2 regions of the Cytobacillus kochii genome follow, and region 1 is predicted to be linked to the other one. Evidence: a T-box and tRNA genes for the amino acid it is inferred to sense, from the RefSeq annotation. Region 1 holds a T-box; the other holds one or more tRNA genes.
The links. A T-box is a leader RNA that pairs with one kind of tRNA and senses whether it is charged. The one in region 1 lies ahead of proS (proline--tRNA ligase), so its partner is inferred to be a tRNA-Pro.
Positions count from the first base shown of each region.

Region 1 (4,418 bases):
TAGATGATTTTCATATCAAACCATCTCTGCACTCTGCTGTCATTATTTTTCGCTTTATAGACGATATAGACATGCAAACAGAACAAAGCATGATTTATCTCATTTCAACGAGCCAAAAAATCCATATGACTTTTTATGCAACGATGGGTAATGATTTTATCTTACTAGCATCTCCGCCATCTACACAGGCAAATGAAACAGATTTATCTGAGTTTGTCCAGTTTGTTATCAATCAAATGTATGTAAGATTTGAAATTGATCATATCATTAGTGGTAGCAGCAGTTTGAAATTGACCTATGACCATGTTGAAGATCGCTATTCAGAATGCTTAGAAGTACTTCGTTTAAAATCACAATATCCGAAAGAAATGCAAGAAATCTATACTTATCACCAATTGGGTGTCTTTAAATATTTGGATGCCATTCTTGATATAAGAAGCCGTGATGCATATGAACATCCCGTCATCCAACGTTTAATAGATTATGACCATGCTCATCGAACGGAGCTATTAATGACGCTAGAAGCCTTTATTTTAAATGATAGCAATGTAAATGACGCTGCTAAGATACTACATGTTCACGTTAATACATTAAATTATCGTTTGAAGAGAATTACTGAACTCACTCATGTGAACTTTAAAAGTACACATGAGAAATTTTCCTTGTATTTAGAACTGCAAATCCGCAAATACATAGAAAAAAAGCATCGTTTGTGAAATTACACAAATGATGCTTTTTCATTTTTCAAATATAAACAAAGTCATTTCAACATTCTATTATTATACTGACAATAGGGAAACATAAAATTGTCATTTATTATTTGACAATTTATTCTATGCAATTTATTCATACTTAAAAATTAATATAATAAATGGAAGGGGCCAAAAGGATATGATTATCGGCGTACCTAAAGAAATTAAAAACAACGAGAACCGTGTAGCAATGACACCAGCGGGGGTAGATGCATTAGTAAAAGCTGGACATGAAGTACTTATTGAAACGACTGCAGGACTCGGAAGTGGATTTCAAGATCAAGATTACGAGTTAACAGGCGCGAAAATCGTAGGCACGGCAAAAGAAGCATGGGCAGCGGAGATGGTAATGAAGGTAAAAGAACCGCTACCAACTGAATATGACTATTTCCGTAAAGGCCTAGTATTGTTTACTTATTTGCATTTAGCAGCAGAACCAGAATTGGCAGATGCGCTAGTGAAAAGCGGAGTAACGGCTATTGCATATGAAACAGTTGAGGTGAACCGTACACTTCCATTACTAACACCAATGAGTGAAGTTGCTGGTAGAATGGCAACACAAGTTGGAGCGCAATTCTTACAAAAAACAAACGGCGGCCAAGGAATATTACTTGCGGGTGTACCAGGTGTATCAAGAGGAAAAGTGACGATTATTGGTGGGGGCGTTGTGGGTATTAATGCTGCGAAAATGGCCATCGGTCTTGGTGCAGATGTAACAATCATTGATTTAAGCCCTGAAAGACTTCGTCAACTTGATGATATTTTCGGTAATAGCATTCAAACATTAATGTCTAATCCATTAAATATTGCTGAATCTGTAAAAGAAGCTGACCTTGTAATTGGTGCTGTACTCATTCCAGGAGCAAAAGCGCCAAAATTAGTAACAGAAGAAATGATTCAAACGATGAAACCTGGTGCAGTCGTTATCGACGTTGCGGTTGACCAAGGTGGTATTCTTGAAACGGTTGATCATGTAACTACACATGATGATCCAACATATATTAAACATGGTGTTGTGCATTATGCTGTGGCAAACATGCCAGGTGCCGTGCCAAGAACATCAACAATCGCTTTAACGAATGTAACGATTCCTTATGCATTACAAATAGCGACTAAAGGTGCACATCTAGCTGTTGAGCAAAACCCAGCATTGAAATTAGGGGTAAACGTAGTAAATGGGCATGTAACGTATGAAGCAGTCGCAAGGGACTTAGGATATGATTATGTTCAAGTTGAGGCAGCATTTGCAAATGAAGAAATAACAAACTAATGATACTTTTTCCTACCTCTTATTGGGGTAGGTTTTTTTATTCTTTGAATGAAATATTAGACGATGTATGAATTTGTGAGAGTGGTTCAGTTAATACTAAATCATGTTGAACGCGATTTTCTTATAGCTTTCATTTATTATGCTTTAGCTATGATGGATAACGTCTCTTCAGGAGCCCCTTCACCATTCAAAGGATTGAATAGGGCTGTATTTCTCTAGTTAAACATATAGGGGATATTTGATTTCATTCAAATAAATAAAACAGAAAAATGGATTGTTTTCTTTGTACGGAATGGTTTATCTTTTCACATTTTGTTATTGATCATCTTATTTTTGACATCTTCTTGTGTACTAATTAGTCTAGTAATAGAAAAAAGTTCACTTTTAGGGGGCTTAAAAGTGAAGTAAAAAGCCATTAGACCAAGAGTCTTCAATCAAAAGTTGACATTTTTCATGAAACTCTATATAATCTTCAAAAAAATAGTTAATCGTTGATGAGGAATAGTAAGTTTTCATCATTATTTTCAGAGAAGGTATCCGTTTGTGCTGTGAGATATCTATTAATGAAAAGCTGAACCTGCCCTCTGAGTACATATTCTTTAGAATATGCGGTTTACTTGTTGAACCGTTATCAATAAGAGTGCAAAGCTTTGCTTTGAAATAGGGTGGTACCACCAGTCATTGGGTCCCTATTTGAAAGCAGGGCTTTTTTGTGTCTTTGAGAATAAAAATTAAAAATGAGGTGTCAATATGGGTAAACAGTTTGTGAAAGAAATAACATCAATGAATGAAGATTTTCCACAATGGTATACAGATGTCGTAAAGAAAGCTGATTTAGTCGATTATTCAAGTGTGAGAGGTTCAATGATTATTCGTCCATATGGTTACGCCCTTTGGGAGAACATTAAATCAGCACTTGATCAAAAGATAAAAGAAACTGGGCATGAAAATGTTTATATGCCTCTATTTATTCCTGAGAGCCTTCTTCAGAAAGAGAAAGATCATATTGAAGGATTTGCCCCAGAAGTCGCTTGGGTAACTCATGGTGGGGAAGATGAGCTTGCTGAGAGACTTTGTGTGCGCCCGACATCAGAAGTACTATTCGGAGAACATTATAAAAATATTATTCACTCTTATCGTGATTTACCAAAGCTGTATAATCAATGGTCAAATGTTGTTCGATGGGAGAAAACAACAAGACCATTTTTACGAACGTTGGAGTTTTTATGGCAAGAGGGCCATACTTGTCATGCGACGGATGAAGAAGCGTTAGAAGAAACAGTAAAGATGCTTGAAGTCTATGCAGATATTTGTGAAAATCTTTTAGCTATCCCTGTTGTTAAAGGCAAGAAAACGGAAAAAGAAAAGTTTGCTGGCGCAAAATTAACTTATACAATTGAAAGTTTAATGCATGATGGTAAAGCGCTACAATCAGGGACATCTCATCATTTAGGAGATGGCTTTGCAAAGGCATTTGGGATTCAATTTACCGACCAAGATGGAAAAGAGCAGTATGTGCAGCAAACTTCTTGGGGATTCACAACCAGAATTATCGGTGCGATGATTATGGTCCACGGTGATGACAGAGGGTTAGTAATTCCGCCAAAGGTTGCCCCAAAGCAGGTAATGATTGTTCCTATTGCGCAACATAAGGATGGCGTATTAGATTTTGCCTATGATTTAAAAGAAAAACTAAATAAAGTAGCGCGCGTAGATATTGATGCAAGTGATAAAAAGCCAGGTTGGAAATTTAATGAATATGAAATGAAGGGTGTGCCCATTCGCTTAGAAGTAGGGCCTAAAGATATTGAAAAGGGTCAAGTCGTACTTGCAAGAAGAGATACAGGAGAGAAAATGGTCACTCCATTAGCAAATCTAGAAGAAACAATTGTTCAACTTTTAGAAGGGATTCAAACTTCACTTTATCATAAGGCAAAAGAACATCGCAACGATCATACGTATGAAGCATATACTTATGAAGAGTTTAAGCAGATATTTAATGAAAAACAAGGGTTTGTCAAAGCGATGTGGTGTGGTAATCAAGCATGCGAAGAGAAAATAAAAGAAGACACAAGTGTGACTTCCCGTTGTATGCCATTTGATGAAACGGCGATTGCTAAAGTGTGTGTGTGCTGTAAAGAAGAAGCAAAGCATCTTGTCTATTGGGCTAAAGCTTATTAAGAAAAAAATTTTATTGACCCATATCTTTTTTTCACTTAAAGCCGTTTAAGTAATAGAAAGTGTGAAGGGGTGAAGGAAACAATGCATAAGGAGCAGATGGTAAGCCGGTCAGCAACGTTAGATTTGATTGCGAAAAAGTATTATCGAGACTTAGTAAGCTATTGCACCTTTCTTTGCCAAAATGAGTGGGATGGAGAGGACATCGCGCAAGAAAC
Region 1 covers NZ_CP085254.1:3,709,441-3,713,858, reverse strand. The annotation lists gene LG276_RS18965 (CdaR family transcriptional regulator) at 1-716, shown strand, start outside; gene ald (alanine dehydrogenase) at 892-2,022, shown strand; T-box leader at 2,505-2,716, shown strand; gene proS (proline--tRNA ligase) at 2,773-4,203, shown strand; gene LG276_RS18950 (sigma-70 family RNA polymerase sigma factor) at 4,285-4,418, shown strand, end outside.

Region 2 (4,418 bases), 1.4 Mb from region 1:
TGTATTCAGGTATGAATCCTATCCCATAACGGATAGGGGGTTTCCCCATTCGGAAATCTCCGGATCAAAGCTTACTTACAGCTCCCCGAAGCATATCGGTGTTAGTCCCGTCCTTCATCGGCTCCTAGTGCCAAGGCATTCACCGTGCGCCCTTATTAACTTAACCATTGTTCGGCTTGCGATAAGCTACGCATTTCGGCGTCAGCTCACTCGTCAACATCCTCATGTGCACAAGACGCACACTCCGGTGTTTCCTCGCTCGCTTCCTTGAACTACTTGCTTCTCACAACCCTCACGGTTGTGTTTATTAAAAAAAGTTTAGTATCTTAAATCAATCTATAATAATAGAGAGAAAAAATAACTAAGGTGGCGATTACTCGGTAATCTTCTTCATTACATTATCTAGTTTTCAAAGAACGATTGATGAATGGTAAGCTTTGGTATTCTCGTCAGCTTACGCTTCCTTGAATCCTTCGCTATTTTCACCTTATTTTGAGAGATTATACTCTCAAAACTGAACGAACAGTCTAACATCAAGTTAATTCCGTATATTCCTTAGAAAGGAGGTGATCCAGCCGCACCTTCCGATACGGCTACCTTGTTACGACTTCACCCCAATCATCTGTCCCACCTTAGGCGGCTGGCTCCAAAAGGTTACCCCACCGACTTCGGGTGTTACAAACTCTCGTGGTGTGACGGGCGGTGTGTACAAGGCCCGGGAACGTATTCACCGCGGCATGCTGATCCGCGATTACTAGCGATTCCGGCTTCATGTAGGCGAGTTGCAGCCTACAATCCGAACTGAGAATGGTTTTATGGGATTGGCTAAACCTCGCGGTCTTGCAGCCCTTTGTACCATCCATTGTAGCACGTGTGTAGCCCAGGTCATAAGGGGCATGATGATTTGACGTCATCCCCACCTTCCTCCGGTTTGTCACCGGCAGTCACCTTAGAGTGCCCAACTGAATGCTGGCAACTAAGATCAAGGGTTGCGCTCGTTGCGGGACTTAACCCAACATCTCACGACACGAGCTGACGACAACCATGCACCACCTGTCACTCTGTCCCCCGAAGGGGAAAGTCCTATCTCTAGGATTGTCAGAGGATGTCAAGACCTGGTAAGGTTCTTCGCGTTGCTTCGAATTAAACCACATGCTCCACCGCTTGTGCGGGCCCCCGTCAATTCCTTTGAGTTTCAACCTTGCGGTCGTACTCCCCAGGCGGAGTGCTTAATGCGTTTGCTGCAGCACTAAAGGGCGGAAACCCTCTAACACTTAGCACTCATCGTTTACGGCGTGGACTACCAGGGTATCTAATCCTGTTTGCTCCCCACGCTTTCGCGCCTCAGCGTCAGTTACAGACCAGAAAGTCGCCTTCGCCACTGGTGTTCCTCCAAATCTCTACGCATTTCACCGCTACACTTGGAATTCCACTTTCCTCTTCTGCACTCAAGTTCCCCAGTTTCCAATGACCCTCCACGGTTGAGCCGTGGGCTTTCACATCAGACTTAAGGAACCGCCTGCGCGCGCTTTACGCCCAATAATTCCGGACAACGCTTGCCACCTACGTATTACCGCGGCTGCTGGCACGTAGTTAGCCGTGGCTTTCTGGTTAGGTACCGTCAAGGTACCGGCAGTTACTCCGGTACTTGTTCTTCCCTAACAACAGAGTTTTACGATCCGAAAACCTTCATCACTCACGCGGCGTTGCTCCGTCAGACTTTCGTCCATTGCGGAAGATTCCCTACTGCTGCCTCCCGTAGGAGTCTGGGCCGTGTCTCAGTCCCAGTGTGGCCGATCACCCTCTCAGGTCGGCTACGCATCGTCGCCTTGGTGAGCCGTTACCTCACCAACTAGCTAATGCGCCGCGGGCCCATCTGTAAGTGATAGCAGAACCATCTTTCAATCTAATTATATGTATAAATAGATATTATCCGGTATTAGCCCCGGTTTCCCGGAGTTATCCCAGTCTTACAGGCAGGTTGCCCACGTGTTACTCACCCGTCCGCCGCTAATCTTTGGGAGCAAGCTCCCTCAGATTCGCTCGACTTGCATGTATTAGGCACGCCGCCAGCGTTCGTCCTGAGCCAGGATCAAACTCTCCAATAAAGTGTTTGATTAGCTCATTTGCACCTATGGTGCTTTGTTGCTGATAAATCAGCTTTTTTAGAATTACGCTTGACGTTTTACGTTCGTTCAGTTTTCAAAGAACAATCTTTTTCGGTAATGGAGCGGGTGAAGGGAATCGAACCCTCATCATCAGCTTGGAAGGCTGAGGTTTTACCACTAAACTACACCCGCATTTAATTAATTTGTTGGTTTCACATGGTCGGGAAGACAGGATTCGAACCTGCGACCCCTTGGTCCCAAACCAAGTGCTCTACCAAGCTGAGCTACTTCCCGTAAGTATATGGCGCGCCCGAGAGGAGTCGAACCCCTAACCTTTTGATCCGTAGTCAAACGCTCTATCCAATTGAGCTACGGGCGCCTTGAAGCAACTCTATTATAATATCACACTAATTTTAATGAGTCAAGTATTTTTTAAATCTTTTTGGTGCGGCCGAGAGGACTTGAACCTCCACGGGTTATTCACCCACTAGGCCCTCAACCTAGCGCGTCTGCCATTCCGCCACGACCGCATAAATTGTTTAAGATGAGCCATGAAGGACTCGAACCTTCGACCCTCTGATTAAAAGTCAGATGCTCTACCAACTGAGCTAATGGCTCATAAAAATGGCTGGGCTAGCAGGGATCGAACCTGCGAATGACGGAATCAAAATCCGTTGCCTTACCGCTTGGCTATAGCCCATTATTAAGATATGGCGGTCCGGACGGGACTCGAACCCGCGACCTCCTGCGTGACAGGCAGGCATTCTAACCAACTGAACTACCGGACCTAACCTTTAAAAAGATGACCCCTACGGGATTCGAACCCGTGTTACCGCCGTGAAAGGGCGGTGTCTTAACCGCTTGACCAAGGGGCCATAACATAAAAAAAGAAAAAACAAATATGTATATAAGAATGGCGGAGAAGGAGGGATTTGAACCCTCGCGCCAGTTGCCCGACCTACACCCTTAGCAGGGGCGCCTCTTCAGCCACTTGAGTACTTCTCCAAAATGGCTCCGCAGGTAGGATTCGAACCTACGACCGTTCGGTTAACAGCCGAATGCTCTACCACTGAGCTACTGCGGAATATGTTAAAAGAGAATATGTAGTCAACAAGCACTGCCTTATCGACTCTTTAAATTATAATTACCACCATGTAAAAAGTCAAGCATGAATTTCAATTATTTTTATCAGCAGATATTAACACTAATTTGCCCATACATTGGCCACATCTATACTTGTTTGTGTTGATTCGACGTTTCCTTCTATAGAGTTGATTGCACTGGTTACATTTATACATAATGTAAGAAACTTTCTGAGGTAAAGACGAACAATGCCTCGGTGCACCTACTTTAGCCATTAGCCTCCGAAAATCACTATCTCGATGTTGATAGCCTGCCCCAGCCAAATGCAGATGGTAATGACATAGTTCATGTTTAATAATACCAACTAATTCTTCCATTCCTAGATGCTGATAATATGTCGGATTAATTTCAATGCGATGATCAGACAGCATATATCGTCCTCCGGTTGTTCTTAATCTACTATTGAATTTCGCTGTATGACGAAAAGGAAGATCGAACCACCTCAAGGATACTTCTTCAACTAACCTTTGTAATTCCTTATCACTCATTTCTTCACTCCTTTCAAGGATAAAATTAGCACGTGACAACCTATAGGCGCATACAATTGATATACATTAGCATAGCATAAAGGACCGTGGAAAGTGAGAGAAAGGAGGCTATTCCATGCCTGTTTGGTTACAGAACCAAATGAAACGTGCTTTCTTAGAGAAGGACCGTTATCAAATTAAATTATTGAATCAATGCTGGTACTTTTATAGAAAGAAGCATTGTTCTGGTACGTAGGAAACTCCTTCTCAAACAACCCCACAATGATCTACATAAAAAGCCGTTGGGGGAAATACCACGGCTTTTTATGCTTATTTATTTACCTTGTTGGAGCATGGTTAACGCCACTCTGCCTTTTTGTTGATCTACCGAATCAACCCATACAGTAACAACATCACCAACAGATACGACATCTAATGGATGTTTCACAAACCGATTACTTAGCTTTGAGATATGGACTAACCCATCTTGCTTCACGCCAATATCTACAAAAGCTCCGAAATCAACTACATTTCGGACAGTCCCTTGAAGTTCCATCCCTTCCTTCAAATCATCCAGCTTTAATACTTCTTTCTTTAATAGCGGAGCAGGTAATTCATCCCTAGGGTCTCGACCAGGTTTCATTAATGCATCAATTATATCCTTGAGCGTTAATTCACCAATATTTAACTCTTCTGCTGT
Region 2 covers NZ_CP085254.1:494,051-498,468, reverse strand. The annotation lists rRNA gene LG276_RS02785 (23S ribosomal RNA) at 1-166, opposite strand, end outside; rRNA gene LG276_RS02780 (16S ribosomal RNA) at 560-2,108, opposite strand; tRNA gene LG276_RS02775 (tRNA-Gly) at 2,227-2,300, opposite strand; tRNA gene LG276_RS02770 (tRNA-Pro) at 2,326-2,402, opposite strand; tRNA gene LG276_RS02765 (tRNA-Arg) at 2,411-2,487, opposite strand; tRNA gene LG276_RS02760 (tRNA-Leu) at 2,552-2,638, opposite strand; tRNA gene LG276_RS02755 (tRNA-Lys) at 2,654-2,726, opposite strand; tRNA gene LG276_RS02750 (tRNA-Gln) at 2,734-2,808, opposite strand; tRNA gene LG276_RS02745 (tRNA-Asp) at 2,820-2,896, opposite strand; tRNA gene LG276_RS02740 (tRNA-Glu) at 2,912-2,983, opposite strand; tRNA gene LG276_RS02735 (tRNA-Ser) at 3,023-3,113, opposite strand; tRNA gene LG276_RS02730 (tRNA-Asn) at 3,118-3,192, opposite strand; gene LG276_RS02725 (SprT family protein) at 3,284-3,739, opposite strand; gene cmpA (cortex morphogenetic protein CmpA) at 3,855-3,974, shown strand; gene LG276_RS02715 (Tex family protein) at 4,053-4,418, opposite strand, start outside.
Region 2: it has a tRNA-Pro gene. The T-box ahead of proS (proline--tRNA ligase) is inferred to sense a tRNA for this amino acid. The anticodon was not compared.